2 regions of the Paenibacillus sp. W2I17 genome follow, and region 2 is predicted to be linked to the other one. Evidence: riboswitches for the same ligand, from Rfam matches in the RefSeq annotation. Region 2 holds a riboswitch; the other holds the start of a gene.
What was found. Region 2 has a riboswitch for glycine ahead of sdaAB (L-serine ammonia-lyase, iron-sulfur-dependent subunit beta). Riboswitches for the same ligand answer to the same signal wherever they lie in the genome.

Region 1: another riboswitch for glycine. It lies ahead of gcvT (glycine cleavage system aminomethyltransferase GcvT); the one in region 2 lies ahead of sdaAB (L-serine ammonia-lyase, iron-sulfur-dependent subunit beta).

What each region holds. Positions count from the first base shown of each region.
Region 1 is NZ_JAUSXM010000001.1:6,191,648-6,200,660, forward strand. Features, by position in the region: gene ptsP (phosphoenolpyruvate--protein phosphotransferase) at 1-784, shown strand, start outside; gene gcvPB (aminomethyl-transferring glycine dehydrogenase subunit GcvPB) at 1,031-2,521, opposite strand; gene gcvPA (aminomethyl-transferring glycine dehydrogenase subunit GcvPA) at 2,608-3,963, opposite strand; gene gcvT (glycine cleavage system aminomethyltransferase GcvT) at 3,960-5,096, opposite strand; glycine riboswitch at 5,313-5,413, opposite strand; glycine riboswitch at 5,417-5,539, opposite strand; gene gcvH (glycine cleavage system protein GcvH) at 5,883-6,275, shown strand; gene QF041_RS27730 (PTS mannitol transporter subunit IIBC) at 6,695-8,149, shown strand; gene QF041_RS27735 (BglG family transcription antiterminator) at 8,188-9,013, shown strand, end outside.
Region 2 is NZ_JAUSXM010000001.1:4,078,718-4,087,730, forward strand. Features, by position in the region: gene QF041_RS18180 (HAMP domain-containing sensor histidine kinase) at 1-889, opposite strand, end outside; gene QF041_RS18185 (response regulator transcription factor) at 946-1,629, opposite strand; gene QF041_RS18190 (alpha-glycosidase) at 1,858-3,618, shown strand; gene sdaAA (L-serine ammonia-lyase, iron-sulfur-dependent, subunit alpha) at 3,802-4,779, opposite strand; gene sdaAB (L-serine ammonia-lyase, iron-sulfur-dependent subunit beta) at 4,769-5,458, opposite strand; glycine riboswitch at 5,571-5,706, opposite strand; glycine riboswitch at 5,711-5,835, opposite strand; gene QF041_RS18205 (LolA family protein) at 5,985-7,076, opposite strand; gene QF041_RS18210 (sensor histidine kinase) at 7,078-8,223, opposite strand; gene QF041_RS18215 (hypothetical protein) at 8,225-8,569, opposite strand; gene QF041_RS18220 (response regulator transcription factor) at 8,566-9,013, opposite strand, start outside.

The sequences.
Region 1 (9,013 bases), 2.1 Mb from region 2:
AGACATTCAGTATAATGCTTACAAAGCGGTACTGGAAAAAATGGAAGGTAAACCTGTCGTTGTTCGTACACTCGACATCGGTGGAGACAAAGAGCTTCCATACCTGGACTTGCCAAAAGAAATGAATCCATTCCTCGGCTTCCGCGCAGTTCGTCTGTGTCTGGACCGTCTGGATATCTTCCGTACACAATTGCGTGCATTGCTGCGTGCAAGCGTACATGGAAACTTGCGTGTCATGTTCCCAATGATCGCAACACTCGGTGAATTCCGTGAAGCAAAAGCTGTCTTGCTCGAAGAGAAAGAGAAGCTGGTTGCTGAAGGTATTGCTGTTTCTGACAGCATTCAACTCGGAATCATGGTCGAAATTCCTTCGACTGCAGTTCTGGCGGATCAGTTTGCCAAAGAAGTGGATTTCTTCAGTATCGGAACGAACGATCTGATTCAATACACGATGGCTGCTGACCGTATGAACGAACGAGTGGCTTATCTGTACCAGCCTTACAACCCAGCCATTTTGCGTTTGGTTAAAATGGTTATCGATGCAGCGCATCGTGAAGGCAAATGGGTTGGCATGTGTGGTGAGATGGCAGGAGACGAAACAGCAATTCCATTGTTGCTTGGTCTTGGATTGGATGAGTTCAGCATGAGCGCAACCTCCATCCTGCCAGCTCGTAGTCAGATCACTAAGCTGTCCCGTGCGGATATGCAGGAACTGGCTGCTAAAGCTCTGGATATGCAAACGGCTGAACAAGTCGTTGAATTGGTTCAAAGCATTCAAGCGTAATTTTGCCGGGGTTTCCTCCGGATTTGAGGTTTTTTCTTTTTCCGATAATGAGCTGCATTGATGCAGCGATTTTGCCGGTATCCGCGAATCATTGTGGATATCGGCTTTTTTTGTTATAAATGTTGAGAAATACTCTAACAGGATGATGGCGAGCTGTAAGAGTGGCATCTTTAAAGGGGAAGGCAACACAAAAAGCTCTTGCTGATTGGAACATCAGCAAGAGCCTTCGTTATAACAATGATTTGATTAACTGCACGCGCAGTTCAGTACAGGTTTGCGGGCGGCGGTAGTCTCATCGAGTCGAGTAACCGGTGTGCCATAAGGTGCGTTCAGGACTAATTCTGGTGTCTCTTCCGCTTCTTTGGCAATCCGTATCATCGTATCAATGAACCCATCCAGCGTTTCTTTACTTTCGGTTTCTGTCGGCTCGATCATGATGCATTCTTCGACGTTGAGCGGGAAGTACACCGTTGGTGGATGATATCCAAAATCAAGCAATCGTTTGGCAACGTCAAGTGTACGCACACCATATTGCTTCAAACCCCGACCAGACATGACAAATTCATGTTTACATACGCCTGGATATGGAATCTCGTAGTAAGGGGCGAGACGGGCCATCATATAGTTGGCATTCAGTACCGCACATTCAGAGACACGGCGCAAACCTTCCGGTCCATAAGTGCGAATGTAGGCATAGGCACGTACCAAAATACCGAAGTTGCCGTAGTAGGCTTTCACCCGACCAATGGATTGATCTCCTTCACAATCGAATGCATACATACCGTCATCATTTTTAATTACCATTGGCTTAGGCAGGAACGGAATCAGGCGATTCTTCACACCAACTGGTCCGGCGCCAGGTCCACCACCGCCATGAGGTGTACTCATCGTTTTGTGCAGGTTCAGATGCACCACGTCAAAGCCCATATCACCCGGACGGGTAATGCCCATAATGGCATTCGAGTTGGCTCCATCGTAATACAACAAGCCACCAGCCTGGTGTACGATGGATGCAATCTCCTGAATGTCTTTCTCGAACAAACCAAGTGTATTCGGGTTTGTCAGCATCAATGCTGCCGTATCCGAACCAACAGCTGCACGGAGCGCGTCCAGATCGACCAGTCCATCTGCGCGGGATGGAATCGTCACAGTTTGAAATCCTGCAACGGTAGCACTTGCCGGGTTGGTCCCGTGAGAAGAATCGGGCACGATGACTTTGGTACGTTGTTCGCCACGAGCTTCGTGGTAGGCACGAATCATCATAAGTCCAGTCCATTCTCCATGGGCACCAGCGGCGGGTTGCAAGGTCACAGCGTCCATACCTGTCAGACCTGCAAGGTCGTTTTGCAACGTATATAACAGTTCAAGAGCACCTTGAATGCTGGATTCATGCTGGTACGGATGGATTTTGGCAAAACCGTTATAACGGGCAACATCCTCATTGATCTTCGGATTATATTTCATTGTACAAGAGCCCAGTGGGTAGAATCCGTTATCTACACCGAAGTTGCGACGGGATAGCGCAGTATAGTGTCGAATAACATCTACCTCGAACACTTCCGGCAGTGCCGCTGCTTCCGAACGGAGCATTTCCCGGGGAATCAACGTATCCGCAGCCTGACGAGGAACGTCACATTCTGGCAAGGAATAAGCGACACGTCCCGGGCTGCTGAGTTCAAAGATCAATGCTTGCTCCGGTGCAGGGGATAAGGTCTGTGCGTTGAATTTTTCTGTCACAGATTGAGCCGAAGTGGAGACAGAGGTACCTGTTTCCGATTGTCCTTGTACCGATGTTGTCGTTGTCGTCGTTGTCGTTTCCTGAGTCACAGCGATCCCTCCAATGCTCGTGCGAATTCGTCAATCTCTTCCTTACTGCGTCGTTCGGTAACAGCAATCAGCATATGTCCGGCAAGCTCCGGGTAATCACGTCCGAGTTCGTAACCACCAATAAAGCCCGCATCCAGCAATTTCAACTGAAGGGCATCCACGTCGGTTCCTTCAGGAAGCTTAATAACAAACTCATTAAATGTTGGTGCATTAAAAGTAAGGCTAACTCCAGGAATCGCAGTTAATGTATTGAGGGTGTAATGACTCTTTTGCAAATTCAGATCCGCGACATCGATCATGCCCTGTTTACCCATGATGGACATATACACAGATGCGCTGAGTGCAAGCAAAGCCTGGTTGGAACAGATATTGGATGTCGCCTTTTCGCGGCGGATGTGCTGTTCACGTGCTTGCAGTGTCAGTACAAAACCACGCTTGCCGTTGCGATCCGTTGTTTGGCCTACAATTCGGCCAGGAATTCGGCGCATATGAGGCTGGGATACGGCGAAATATCCGCATGTTGGGCCGCCGAGTGAAGCGGCGATGCCGAGGGGCTGCGCATCACCTACAACGATGTCGGCACCCAGCTTGCCTGGGGCTTCCAGCAGACCCAGCGATAGCGGGTTAGCACTTACAACGAGCAGGCCCTTGTGCGCATGCACGAGGTCAGCGGCTTGCTTCACATTTTCCACTGCACCAAAGAAGTTCGGGCTCTGGATCATGACAGCAGCGGTATCGTCCGATATGGCGGCTTGCAGGGCATCCCAATCAGTGACGCCATCCTTATAACCAATCTCGACAATCTCCAAACTCAATCCGTGCGCATACGCCTGCAATACCTGACGGGCTTCCGGATGAACGGTACGGGATACGATGAGCTGTTTGCGACGAGTTGCCGCTGCGGCCAGGTTTCCTGCTTCGGCAAAGGCAGTTGCACCGTCATACATACTGGCATTGGCCACAGCCATACCGGTTAATTCACAGATGTAGGATTGAAATTCGAAAATGGCCTGTAGTTCACCTTGGCTGATCTCAGGCTGATAAGGTGTGTAGGCAGTGTAGAACTCGGAACGGGATATGACATGATTGATGACGGAAGGAACATGATGATCATATATACCTGCGCCGAGGAAGCTGGCGTGTGTTTCGAAATTGGCGTTGGCGCCAGCTTGTTTGGACATATGACGTGTCAGCGCATATTCATCGAGTTTGGAGGATACGGGCAGCTCGCCCTGATAACGAATCTCCTGCGGAATGTCCTGAAACAGATCCTCCAGCGTATCCACACCGATGGTTGCGAGCATGGCGCTCTGATCTTGCTCAGTCATGGGAATGTAACGGTGCTTGCTCATGCTTGATCAGCTCCTTGAGTAGGTGTCTTCGACGTACGTGTCCGTTTATGAAAAGGGGTCTTCACGACCTCGGCTTTTAGTTTCTTGCCGCGGATCTCAATCTCAAGCGGGGTTCCCAGCGCAGCGTATTTGCTGTCGATGAGGGCAAGCCCCAGATTACGCTTCAATGTAGGTGATTGCGTGCCTGTTGTCACTTCACCAATCTGTACGCCTTCGGCGTAAATCGGATAGTGGGGGCGAGGAATACCACGCTCCAGCACTTCGATGCCGACCAGTTTGCGGGCGAGCCCGTCAGTTTTTTGCTGTAACAAGGCTTCGTGTCCGATAAAAGGTCCGGCGTTCAGCTTCACAAACATGCCAACGCCAGCCTCAAGCGGAGAGATGGTTGCCGACAGTTCCTGTCCATACAGGGGGAGCCTTGCTTCAAAGCGCAGTGTATCCCGGGCACCAAGTCCGGTTGGTACGAGTCCGTGACCTTCACCGGCTTTCATTAATCCATTCCAGACCACAGCAGCCTGGTCCGCAGGAACATATAGTTCAAAGCCATCTTCACCGGTATAACCGGTACGGGACAACAGTAATTTTACTCCGCATACTTCAGCATCCTGCACAAAACGAAACGGTTCAATCGAGCTTACATCCGTATCTGTAACTTTCCCGATAATGTCTACAGCCAGTGGACCTTGCAAGGCGAGCAGCGCCGTCTGCTCCGAATCGTTGGTCATGCTTACGCCAGGGATCAAGTGCTCTTGCAGCCACGCCCAATCCTTGTTGATGTTGGAGGCGTTAACAACGAGCATATAATGCTGATCTTCCAGCTTATACACAAGCAGATCATCCACCACACCGCCATCTGGATAACACATCAGGGTGTACTGGGCTTGACCGGGAACCAGCGTGGTCACATCATTGGTCGTCATTTGTTGCAAAAAAACTTCAGCCTGCTCACCCTGTACTGTGAATTCGCCCATATGGGATACATCAAACAGTCCCGCGCGCTCGCGTACGGCTTCATGTTCTTTCTGGATTCCGCTAAATTGTACCGGAAGCTCCCAGCCTCCAAAATCAATGCACCGTACGCCTTCGTATTGCTGATACAGTGGGAAGAGTGGTGTTCTAAGCAAATCGGACATCAAATCACCTCGTCATGGGCCGTCAGCCGGCCGGATATACAATCGTGGATCAATGAACCAGGGTATTTTTAAATTTTCAGCTAGATACTTTCATCACATAAGTATGGTAAGGCAGCTATGACAGCGCCGATCTGAATCCTGTTTTTCGTTTTTTGGGAAAAAGGAAAAGGACAGGCCAAAGAATCGGCATGCCAAGTAGCACGCTGTATTCTAAGGCTCTGTCCCTTGTACCTGAGAGTTACCCCGCTACGTTGTGCAGCAGGTTTCCCCTTGGGTGATCATAACGCCCGCACAGGGCGAATAGATGCTCTCCAGAGTTGCGTCCCGTAAAAGTCCTTTTGCCTGAGAGATTCACCCCCGCTTATCGGTGGTTTACTCCTTCGGCGTTACCTCATGTGCATCCCGAATCGGGTGTCACGGGTAATCTCTCCCTTTACATTCATCCGCGGGTATAACATAGTCCAATAAACACATTTACTCCTCTCATTAAAACGTGAATCCACTACTGATGTCAAGAACGATATCATAGATAATGATTAAAAACCGAATATTTAATATTATTTTAATAATATTGTTCGTGTATTTATAAAGAGTGCGCTTACTATTCTAATATTCACCAGTATATGAAGAAAGAGTGTAATCCGGTTACAGGATTTAGAGGTGTTCAGCAAATAAATTGTGAGGTATCTTGACATTTGATTCAAAAATATCATACGCTATGTTCTGGGAAAAAGGTTAAGGTCAAAGAACGCATGTACTCATTAATGAAAAGCGAGGCGGATATCGATGAGCGAATTGAAAAGTGATTTCCTGTACAGTGAAGAGCACGAATGGGTGCAAACCGTAGGGGAGGATACTGTACGTATTGGCATTACCGAGTTCGCGCAGCATCAGCTGGGTGACATTGTGTTTGTGGAATTGCCTGACCTTGAAACTAATGTAAAAGCAGAAGACAGCATTGGAACGATCGAATCGGTCAAAACGGTTTCGGACTTGTTTTCTCCAGTCACTGGTTCAATCATTGCGGTGAATGATTCGTTGCAGGACTCACCTGAACTGGTAAACAGCTCTCCTTACGAGGAAGGCTGGATGATCGAGATTCGTGTTGAGGGAGATCTGTCTGCAGCATTGTCCACATTGATGAATGCAGATGCGTATCGCAAACATACCGAAGAATAGAATCAATGAACTTGTACTTATTAACATATGATTTTATAGAAAAATGAGATGTGCTTCATGTTATTGCGACCTGTGTGAGCTTGATGCTTGCACAGGTTTTTTTGTGCTTTCCAAGGAACGTTGTGAATACTGATTCAGGCAGATTGTGATGCAAATTGTCTGATTAGACCAAGCTATAGGTTAGAAAATGATTTTGGAAATGATAAAAGTCATAGGCGAGAAAAGCCTTATGTACCAATGAGTTCAGCCATTATGCATAGATAAAAACGATTACATAACCTAATGTTGTCATCATTGTTCATGACGAAAGTACGCTTTCATTTCATTGAACAGGAGAGCATTCTCGCTTAGGATTACAGCAGGGGAGAAATGATACCCCTTTCATAATCATAATCACTTGATCCAAGGAGGATAATACAATGAGTAATTTGGACCAATCGTCCAATTCCAAAGGTGGGCTACGGGTTGGTGTTCAGCGTTTTGGCCGATTCCTGAGTGGTATGGTCATGCCGAATATGGGAGCGTTCATCGCCTGGGGATTAATTACGGCTCTGTTCATTCCAACAGGCTGGTTCCCTAACGAGACGCTTGCCCAGCTAGTCGATCCGATGATCAAATATTTGCTGCCACTGTTAATCGGTTACACCGGGGGTACGATGGTGCATGGCCAGCGTGGTGGTGTCGTGGGTGCCATTATGACCATTGGGGTCATCGTGGGTAGCGATATTCCGATGTTCCTCGGGGCCATGATCGCTGGACCTCTGGCAGCATGGATCATCAAAAAATTCGATAAATCGATCGAAGGTAAAATTAGAGCCGGATTTGAAATGCTGGTTAACAACTTCTCAGCCGGTATTATTGGCGGAATCTTGGGCATATTTGCGCTACTGGGCATTGGGCCTGCTGTAGAAGCCATTAGCAAAGTATTGTCTGCCGGGGTGCAAGGCTTAATGAATCTGGGCTTGCTGCCGCTGGTCAACCTGATTATCGAACCGGGTAAAGTATTGTTCCTAAACAATGCAATTAACCACGGTATTCTTACGCCTATTGCAACAGATCAAGCAAGAGAATTAGGGCAATCCGTATTATACATGCTTGAATCCAACCCGGGTCCGGGACTTGGTATCTTGCTTGCTTACTGCTTCTTCGGACGCGGAATGGCCAAATCTTCTGCACCAGGTGCCGTTATCATTCATTTCTTCGGGGGAATTCATGAGATCTACTTCCCTTACATTCTGATGAGACCGATTCTGATTCTTGCCGCAATTGCGGGTGGCGTCGCAGGTACATTAACATTTATGCTCACCGGAGCAGGACTTGTTTCAGCACCATCACCGGGTAGTATTATCGCGTATTTCCTCTTAACACCAAAAGGTGGATACCTGCCGATGCTCGCAGGGGTGCTTGTAGCAGCCGTCGTTTCTTTCCTTGTGGCAGCATTGTTGCTGAAAACGGGTAAACAAAAGGACGAAGATCTGGAGTCCGCATCCAGTCGCATGAAAGATATGAAGAGTCAAGGAACCGTGCCAAACGCTGGCATTACGGCTAACCAACGTGAAGCAGACAGAGCTGCGGATATGGCCTTTTCTACTGTGAAAACAGATGTGAAAAAGATCGTCTTCTCCTGTGATGCAGGTATGGGATCGAGTGCCATGGGCGCTTCCATTCTACGCAAGAAGATGAAGGCCGAGGGGATTGACGTTACGGTGACCAATACGGCCATCAGTGATATCCCGCCGGATGCAGATGTGGTGATCACACAACAAGTATTAACCGATCGTGCCCGCTCTGTGGCGCCGAATGCAGAACATATATCCATCGACAACTTCCTAAAAAGCCCGGAATATGATGCGCTCGTTGAACGTCTGAAGTAATTGCACGCATTCGTTTTCCCTGAGCCGGAGGCTGAGATATGAGTATTACCAAAAGACAACGCGAAATCGTGGAGTTTCTGTTGGAGCACCCACATGAAGTCACTGCCGGCGAAATCGCCGTTGAAGTAAAAGTCAGTACCCGAACGGTTCATCGCGAGCTTCAAATGATTGAACAATGGCTTGAACCTTTGGGGATGAGACTGGAAAAAAAATCAGGAACCGGTATTCGAATTGATTCCGGTTCGGATGATCTGACTGCATTGCGACAGCAACTGGAGGGTAAAGAATATGTAGAGTTTACGCCAGAAGAGCGTAAGCTCTTCATGCTTTGCATCCTGCTTGATGAGTCAGAGCCTGTGAAGTTGCTTGCTCTTGCTTCGGATCTGAAGGTGACTGTGTCCACGGTAACCACTGATCTGGACGATCTGGAGTTACGGATTCTTCAGGCTGGACTGAAGCTGGTCCGCAGGCGTGGATATGGTGTCAAAATTAACGGAAGTGAGACGTTTCATCGCACAGCCATTGCTGCACTTGCCCTCGAATTTCTGGATGAGTCTGATCTGTTCGGAAGACAGCCAGAACAAGGAGGCTCCATCGTAAACCAAAAACTGCTGGATATGATTGGACATGGTGATGTGCTAACGGTCGAAAATGCGTTATGGCAGCCGGATATCGAATGGCTGGAGAACATCCCGGAACGGCAATACATGAAGCTGCTGATTCAATTATCCGTAGCAGTTGTACGTATCCGTAAAGGCTTTGGCATTGGGCGTATATCTCCCCGGGAGAAGAAGGGAGATGAAATTGCAGAGCAGGGTGAGATAAAGGTTCCGCCTTATCTGGCTTCCCGCTTGTGCAGTGTTC
Region 2 (9,013 bases):
CTGCAATGAGACGTTTGCGCAATTGTTCTTCCTCGCGTTCACGGTGGCGGCTGTCGGACAGTTGATGCACCATCTGATTGAAGGATTCTTCCAGTTGACCAATCTCGTCTGACCGGCGGATATCTACCGGAAGCGGGAGGCCTTCCTTGCCTGTGGTCATCATGGCCGTCTGCAAACGAATAAGTCGTTTGCGAATGCGTGCAAAGAAGAGAAACGACATAATGATGAAGATCAGAAAGATGAGGGTCATTACGATACCAAGATACAAAAGTTCCATCGGCCAGTTACTCTGATTCATTTGCAGAAGTGACCGCGGCACTTCAATGATCATGAATCCCTGTCCTTTGTCCTGCTCATCTCCGCCAATATATGCAACTACGGTCAGTGGATCACGATAGGAGGCTTCTTTCATGAATTGCACGGTATTGTTCGCATTCCATAAGGATGGAATATGAGTCTCTGTCGTTTGCCCGGAATCCAGTGACCATCTCAATGTCGTGTCTGTTCTGCCATCCGGCGACGTGGATTTCAGAAGCGTTACATCTTCACCACCGAGAATAAAGAGGGTCTCACCGCTCACATTCACACGATACATGGAAGATTTGGGATATGAGTCATGTAATTGCTCCAACCGGGCCTTAATCTCTTCATCCGAAGCACCATCCAGGTTCTTCGATTCACGTGACCAGATATTACTGATCCTAGTAACATCACCGTAAGGTGCTGCTCGGTCTGTGTTCGTATTATTCACTACGACAATATATATAACGGATATGATTGGAAGGACAACAGGCACAAACAATATTGCCGCCAGGATCAGGAGGATGTATCTGGACATCAAGGAGCGCCCAAAGCGAAGCTTGCGCCGCCTGGATTGCTTTTGATCCATGCTTCGTTCTCCCTTCCGTTCTCCCTTCATGATCTTCCGTTCTCTGAACCACCGGATCATGGCTTCTTCACACGATATCCCACACCACGGACCGTCTGAATAACTACAGGATTGGCCGGATCAAGCTCCAGCTTTTCGCGTAGATGTCGAATATGTACCATTAAAGTCTTGTCCCCATCCAGATAAGGCTCGTTCCAGACGGCTTCATAGATCTGCTCTTTCGTGCGAATCATGCCCATATGTCGTAGCAGGTAGGCGAAGATGTGGAACTGTTTTCCCGATAAAATAATCTCATCTCCCGTCTCCTCATTAACGATCCGGTTGTCCTTCTCATAGATGGAGAGATGATCCAGCTTCAGGGCAGCATCCGTGGATACCGCTGTTCCTGCCTTACGCAGTTGTACTTCAATCCGGGCAGCCAGTTCATCGGGGTGAAATGGTTTGGTCACATAGTCATCGGCAAAATCAAGACCGTGCAACTTATCGTCAATGGACGTTCTGGCCGAGAGCATGACAATAGGCACCGCGGGATGTTCTTTTTTCAGTCGCTGGCCCACCGTAAATCCATCCAGCCCGGGCAGCATGACATCCAGAATAATGAGTGAGCAACCGATAGCAGCCTCCGCTGCACCTTCACCACTGCCGAGCCATACCACCTCATAACCGCGCTCCTCCAGATCGGCTCTGACCCAAGTCGCAATTTCCGTATCATCTTCAATATATAACAGTTTGGTTTTCATCCGAATATTCGTTTCCTTTCTGTCCCCATTGGGTTAATGATATATCTGAGCATAATAATGATAAAAGCTGCCTATAACATATGGATTCATGTCTTATTGAAACAATGTTAAAGTCCTTTACGTTACCACACATTCTAATTATAGCGTATTCATTAACGTGGGGAATGTCATATTAATCAAGTCTACCAAGTACATACTATATCCACACCTGACGGGAGGAAATTCATCATGCTGCTGGAAGCCATCTATCATCAACCGAAACGTAACTGGGCCTATGCCTATGACCAAGATACAATCCATCTGCGCCTGCGTGCCAAAAAGAATGATCTGACCGAGGTACATGCCCTGACCGGGGATAAATATGCGTGGGATGCAACCAAAGCTCTGGTTCCCTTAACGAAGTTCACCTCTGACTCCATGTTCGATTACTACGAGGGTGAGGTGAAACCTCCCTACCACCGACTGAAATACTCTTTTCTGCTCAAAAACGGAGACGAACAGATCTGGATGACCGAGACGGACTTCCAGGAAGAAGAACCGGACGATCCGGGTCGTATGTTCCAGTTCCCTTATATTCATGCCGGAGCTGTATTCACACCCCCTGCATGGGTTAAGGATGCGGTGTTCTATCAGATTTTCCCTGAACGATTCGCCAACGGCAACCCGGATATTAGTCCGGAAAAGGTAGAGCCGTGGGGCGGCGAGCCAACACCTTTCAATTTCTTCGGCGGTGACCTTCAGGGCGTGATCGACCATCTGGATTACATCAGCGATCTTGGCATTAATGCGATCTACTTCACACCCATCTTCGAAGCCACCACCAATCACAAATACGATACCGAAGACTACCTGCGGGTAGACCGGCACTTTGGTGACGCAGATACCGTGAAACGACTGGTCGAGCTGTGCCATGCACGCGGAATTCGCGTACTTCTGGATGCTGTGTTCAACCATTCCGGGAAGACATTTGCGCCGTTTGTGGATGTGCAAAAGAACGGAGAACAATCCAAATACAAGGACTGGTTTCATGTACATGAATACCCGCTGGACGTGAAGGATGGCATTCCTACGTATGAGACCTTCGGATTCGAAGCGCACATGCCAAAGCTGAATACGGAGAATGCCGAGGTTAAGGCCTATCTGCTGGAGGTTGCTGAGTACTGGATCAAGGAAGTGGGTGCGGACGGATGGCGGCTGGATGTGGCAGACGAAGTGGACGATGCATTCTGGCGTGATTTCCGCCGTGTAGTCAAAGCGGCTAATCCGGATGCCTACATTCTGGGGGAAGTATGGAACGAGTCTTCTTCCTGGCTGCAAGGCGACCAGTTCGATGCGTCTATGAACTATCCGTTTACCGATGCCGTGAATGCTTTCTTTGTGAAAAATACAATGCACGCCGAACAGTTCGCAAACTCCATCGGGCGACAGTTATCCCGTTATCCGCTTCAGGCTAGCGAAGTGGCGTTTAACTTGCTGGACAGCCACGACACCCCGCGACTGCTCACGCTGTGTGAAGGCGACCAGCGCAAGATGAAGCTGGCTGCGTTATTCCAGTTCAGTTACATGGGAGCGCCATGCATCTATTACGGAGACGAGATTGGCATGGATGGCGAACATGATCCGGGCTGCCGTAAATGCATGGAATGGGATGAAGCGAAGCAGGACCGAGAGCTGTTCGACTTTTATCAGAAACTGATCTCCCTGCGTCATGCTCATCCTGCCCTGCGTGCAGAAGGCACCGTTCGTTTCCTGCAGGCTCGTCCCGATGGCAGCCAACTGGTATTTGAGCGACAAAATGAGGAGGAACGCATTTTGGTTCTGTTCAATCGATCAGAAGAGACGGCTATTGTCGAGCTGGAGGCTGGGGACGAGGAATGGACCGAGTTATTTGGCGGAAACCATCGTACCGCCCAGGAAGATGGCGTACTCGCCATTGAACTGCCCGCGTATGGATATGCCGTATTGAGTACGGCTGTGAGTCAGGACTAGAGTTATAATACACATCATACATCTGAGCCACATCTAAATAGCCTATCTTCGCTTCATCTGGCAGCATAAAACAAGCGTCCTGCAGAACCCTGATTCGGGTTCACGGACGCTTGTTTTGTATTTTTGTATTCGCCGTTATACATAATAATGTCACTATTTATATATCGGTGGTCCCGGTTCAGCTTAAACCTGAGTATCCTTGTCCATTTGAGCATTGTCCGCCCCACTTGTAGTTGTGTCAGAATCCGCTGGCTTTGACTCCTGCTCAGGCTCGGCACGCTTTGCCTTTGGTTTAGCCAACTTCTGCATCATTTTGCGGCCGGTTGGTGTCTGGGCCAGTCCGCCCTGGGCTGTCTCCCGATGGCGGCTCGGCATCGCACTGCCTACTTCCAGCATGACGTCGATGACTTCATCTGACGGAATAGCACTACGCACTCCGGCCAGGGCCATGTCAGCCGCAGCCAGCGCCGTAACTGCACCCAGTCCATTACGGACGATGCACGGGATTTCAACAAGGCCTGCGACCGGATCGCAGATAAGGCCCAGTGTATTTTTTAACGCCAAGCCTACGGCATGAACGACCTGTTCCGGTGTACCTCCACGCAGTTCAACCATGGCACCCGCAGCCATGCCGATTGCAGAACCCACTTCCGCCTGACAGCCACCCTCGGCACCGGAGATAAATGAATTGTTGGCAATAACATAACCAATCGCTCCCGCACAGAACAACCCGTTCACCAAATGTTCGTCCGTCCAGCCAAATCGCTCCTGTGAGCTAATAAACACACCGGGGATGATGCCGCAGGAACCGGCTGTTGGTGTTGCCACGATCCGACCCATGGAGGCATTCACTTCAGATACACACAGGGCATACGCCATGGCAAGTGCGGAAGCATCTCCTGAACAAGTCTCACCCTTGCGGATGTACTCGGCCATTTTTTTGCCGTCTCCACCCGTTAACCCACTGCGTGATGTTGTATCTTCCGTTAACCCTTTGCGTACCGCTTCCTTCATCACTTGATAATATTCAGACATCTGCTTCACAACATCTGCTTCTGGTGTATTGGTCTCCTGAACCTGCTCCTCGATCATCAGCTGTGCAATTGTTTTGGATTCCGCTGTACAGATCGTATTCAGTTCGTGCAAATGTTTAAACCGCATCCGAACCAACTCCTCTCTTCAAATCGATAACACGAATGTCCAGCACATGGTCGAGCTCCTTTAGACGCTTGAGCATATCGGGATTAGGCACACCATCCATTTCCATCGCGGTAAGCGCTTCGCCATCACGGGCTTTCCGGTCCACCTGCATATACCCGATGTTAACCCCGGATGAACTGATCGTGGACGTTACCGAGGCGAGCACCCCCGCTTTGTCCGCATGTCGCAGAACAAGTGTCGGAAACTCACCACTAATCTGAACACGAAAATCATTCATCGCATGCACCGATACGCTTCCACCACCAATGGATGCACCGATTAAGGAGCAGGCACGTTCTCCATGCCACAACTCAATTTTGACCGTATTTGGATGAGGAGCAGGCAGGCCACTTGTATAAAACTCAACCTCCATGCCCGCTTCCTCTGCGTATTGCTCTGCATCCGGGATACGCGGATCGTCTGTGACATAATCCAGCAGACCGCCAATCAGTGCCAGATCTGTTCCGTGCCCCTGATACGTATCAGCGAATGAACCGTATAACGTCAGCCGGGCACGATCTGGCGTACATCCTAGCCACTGTCGAGCGATTCTTCCCAGCCTTGCTGCTCCAGCTGTATGTGAACTTGAAGGCCCCGTCATGGACGGACCAATTATTGAGAAAACATCTTTAAATCGCACCTTGTAACCCTCCAATTAAATTCGTCATTTCCATCCAGATTCCATGCCGTAATGTTCCTTTTTTGCTGAATGATGACATCAAAAAAGGACAGAAGAAGGCCTCAGGCCCTCTCTCTGTCCTCGATACCTGAGAGTTTCACAATCAGCAGTGTCTCACGACAAGGTGCATTGTCTGCAATTACAGACAAGGTCACCGGACTGACTGATCATATACCCCTTGGGTGGCGCAGTTCGCGCACTCTCCAGAGTTGCGTCCAACGATGGTACATTTACCTGAGAGATTAACCACTGCGCCGGGTGCGCAGCGGCTTGCTCCTTCGGTGCCTGAACACTAGCCATTTTGCTTGGCTAACCCAGGTCTCTCCCGCTCGTTATCATCCGCTTATATTCACTTCCTCGTTCAACTCACATCGAACGTGTGTCTTCTGTTCAATTGGATCATATCTGGTACATATACTTACAGATTAATATGCTACACATTATATGTCAATAAAAGTGACGTATAATTACCATCTTTATCAACTCATTAGGAATGATTAGGCAGCTTCAATTCATTTATCCAAGCTTGAAGCTTCTCTTTCGTCCATCCTTCGTTTTCACCCATAATGGAGTAACGCAAGCCATTCTCACTCCATGATATGTTCCGAATGCTCTTCATATATGAACCCTCGGTGTTACGAACCTTAATCTTGGCTTCATCCGGCATTAGTGTATCGTCCACATTTTCTTCCGGCATCTTGAATACCGTCAGGCTGACTTCTACCTTGTCGTTACTTACGTAATACAAGGTTACTTCATCTCTGCTCAGCTCACCGCGCGATGTAGACATTTCGATCCGTGATAGTTCGAATTCTCCACTCATGTCCTGTAGGAACGGCTGTTCCAACGCTTTTTCCGCTTCCTCTAGGGTCACTTCGGAATTCTGCATCATATCGTTCAAGTCCTTCACATCGACCTCCTTAGGGATGTCAATTACGAAAGTATCCTTTGTGAATTCAGGGTCATACTGAATCGGATCATAGACCATTTCTGATTTTCCATCCCCATACGCGCTGTTTACTTTGACAATCATCCACGTTTTGGGATCTACCCAATACTCTGAAGATATGGAGAATGCGCCTTCTTCTTTTGGTGTCAATTCAATATGAATGACGTCCTGTCCATGAAGTTTCTCCTGTCCCATCATATTCACATCATGCGTAGTACGTAACCGCTCTAGTTGATCGAGCAATATTTGCTTCTGGGTTTGATTAGGTTGTTGTGACACGGATGATGCATCCATGGAATATGCTGCCCCTGTTTCTTTTTCATATATGATGATCTTCTTTCCATCATTAACTGCGTAACTGACATTGCCATTCTCTGATGTTTCCGTGCGCTTTCGTCCGGTTTCACCATCTACCCATTCCTTAATTTGCAACGTGTTAGTCAGCTTGTCATCTGCCCATATCTTCATCACACCTTCCGCATAATACGAGGCGGGTTCTGTTTCTGCTGAGACAACCTTCTCAATCATCTCATCTCCTGACATAGCCAGCATATCCTTCTCCGCGCAACCTCCAAGCAGGGCGCCTGCCAACACAGCAGTACCCAGCATCATCCATCCTTTTTTCATCATCTTATCCACCCTCTCTGCGTTTACATTCTCCATGTTCAGGCAATCGGCATGCTGCCAGCGTTCCATATCCTTCGTATGACCACATGCGCATATCCCCTCCGTGCTTTATCGCAACCCGTTTGGCTATACTCAATCCCAATCCCGAACCACCTGCATACGTCTTCTCCTCCTGATTCTGGTGTTGAACATAGGGTTCGAAGATACGAATGAGCTGTTCTTCAGGAATAGCAGGACCTTCGTTTTGTACTATGATCAATGTTGCTCCCGCCCTGTAGTTATCCAATTCAGCTCTAAGCGAAGGAATAATCCATTCAGGAAGCTCCCAATCTGAAGCAATAACCCCTAGTCCCATTACACCGTTCGTCCTTGTGTGGCGTAGTGCATTATTTATCAGATTATCTGTCAGGCGCATCAGTTGTTCGGGATGAACTCGGTACAGTTGATCTGTGCGGACATCCATCTTCACGTCAATCTGATCACGCTCGGCAAGTCCCTCATAGCTCCCAAGCAGCATATCAAAAAACTCTTCACCTTCCACCTTAACCATGGCCATCTCCGATTCACTGGAACCCAGCGCCGTATACATCTCAAGTTCACTAATCATCTGTTTCATCCGCTCCACATTTCCGAGCAGCACATCCTGATATTCCTGCCTTTCAAGGCGTTTCAGTTGACGATCACCGTTAAGTACTTCCGTATAGGCACTAATGGACATCAACGGTGTTTTCAGATCATGGGATAACGAGGCGATCATGAGCTCTTTTTCTTTTTGCTCCCTCTCCACATCGGCCTGAGTATGTCTGATCTTGTCTTGCATTGCATCAAACTGTTGGAGCAAGATGCCCATTTCATCATGACGAACAGGTACCACATCCGTAGCAGCCTCTCCCCGTGCAAAAGCATCCATTCGTTCTATGAGATATTTCATCGGCCGAAAGAGCTTTCGAGATAGCAACCACAGCACTGTTCCGTATAACAGGATAAAGAAAGTAGCAGTGAGACCCATGACCCAGGTTGTCCGCAAGGATATGCCTTCCAGCCAATCTCCACGCAGCATGACGATTTCGTAAATGCCAACCAACTCACCTTTTTCCCATACGGGTTTCTTCAACGAGAATGTACGATGACGAATCTGTAATTTGTACAAATTACGATACAGCTCCCGCCCCCCCAACGGTGTAAGCTCCAGAAGACCATGTACTCCCCCCTGATGTGTACACCCGAATCCCTGTTGGTAAATACAGATCAAAGTTCACCCGACCATTCTCCAATTCGGAGAGTGCAGCGAAAGCATCAGGCGAGTGCAGCTGGTACAGTCCCGGGTCAGATAAAGCCAGTTCAATAGGAGCTAATTGTCCGGACAACTCTACATATTCCGTTACGGCACGCTGATCATTGTAATAGTTATACAGGGAGTACAGCGCCCACCCAGCAGCGACAGGCAGCAGCATTACAATGAGGAAGGCAAGCATTAACCAGTACTTCAACTTCATTCCTCAGGCTCCCCCACGAACCGATAGCCACTACCCCACACCGTCTGAATCCAGCGTGGATGATGGGGCTCGTCACCAAGCTTGGCCCGAAGGCTCTTCACATGAACTGTGACTGTACTCGAGTTCCCCGCCTCTGGCTGACTCCAGACATGTTCATACAGTTCCGCCTTGGTAAACACCCGGCCAGGATGAGAAGCAAGCAGTATGAGCAAAGCCCATTCCTTGTTGGTTAGTGCCACATGTTCTCCATGAAGCTGTGCGCGCTGATTCAAATAATCAATCGATAACCCATCGTTATACTGTCTATCTGTCGAATCCGGCTCTACGCCCTGATATCTGCGGTACCTATTCAGATGAGATTTAATGCGAGCTGTAAGTTCCGTTAGACTGAAGGGCTTCGTAATATAATCGTCAGCTCCCAGCCCAAGCCCCCTGACTTTGCTC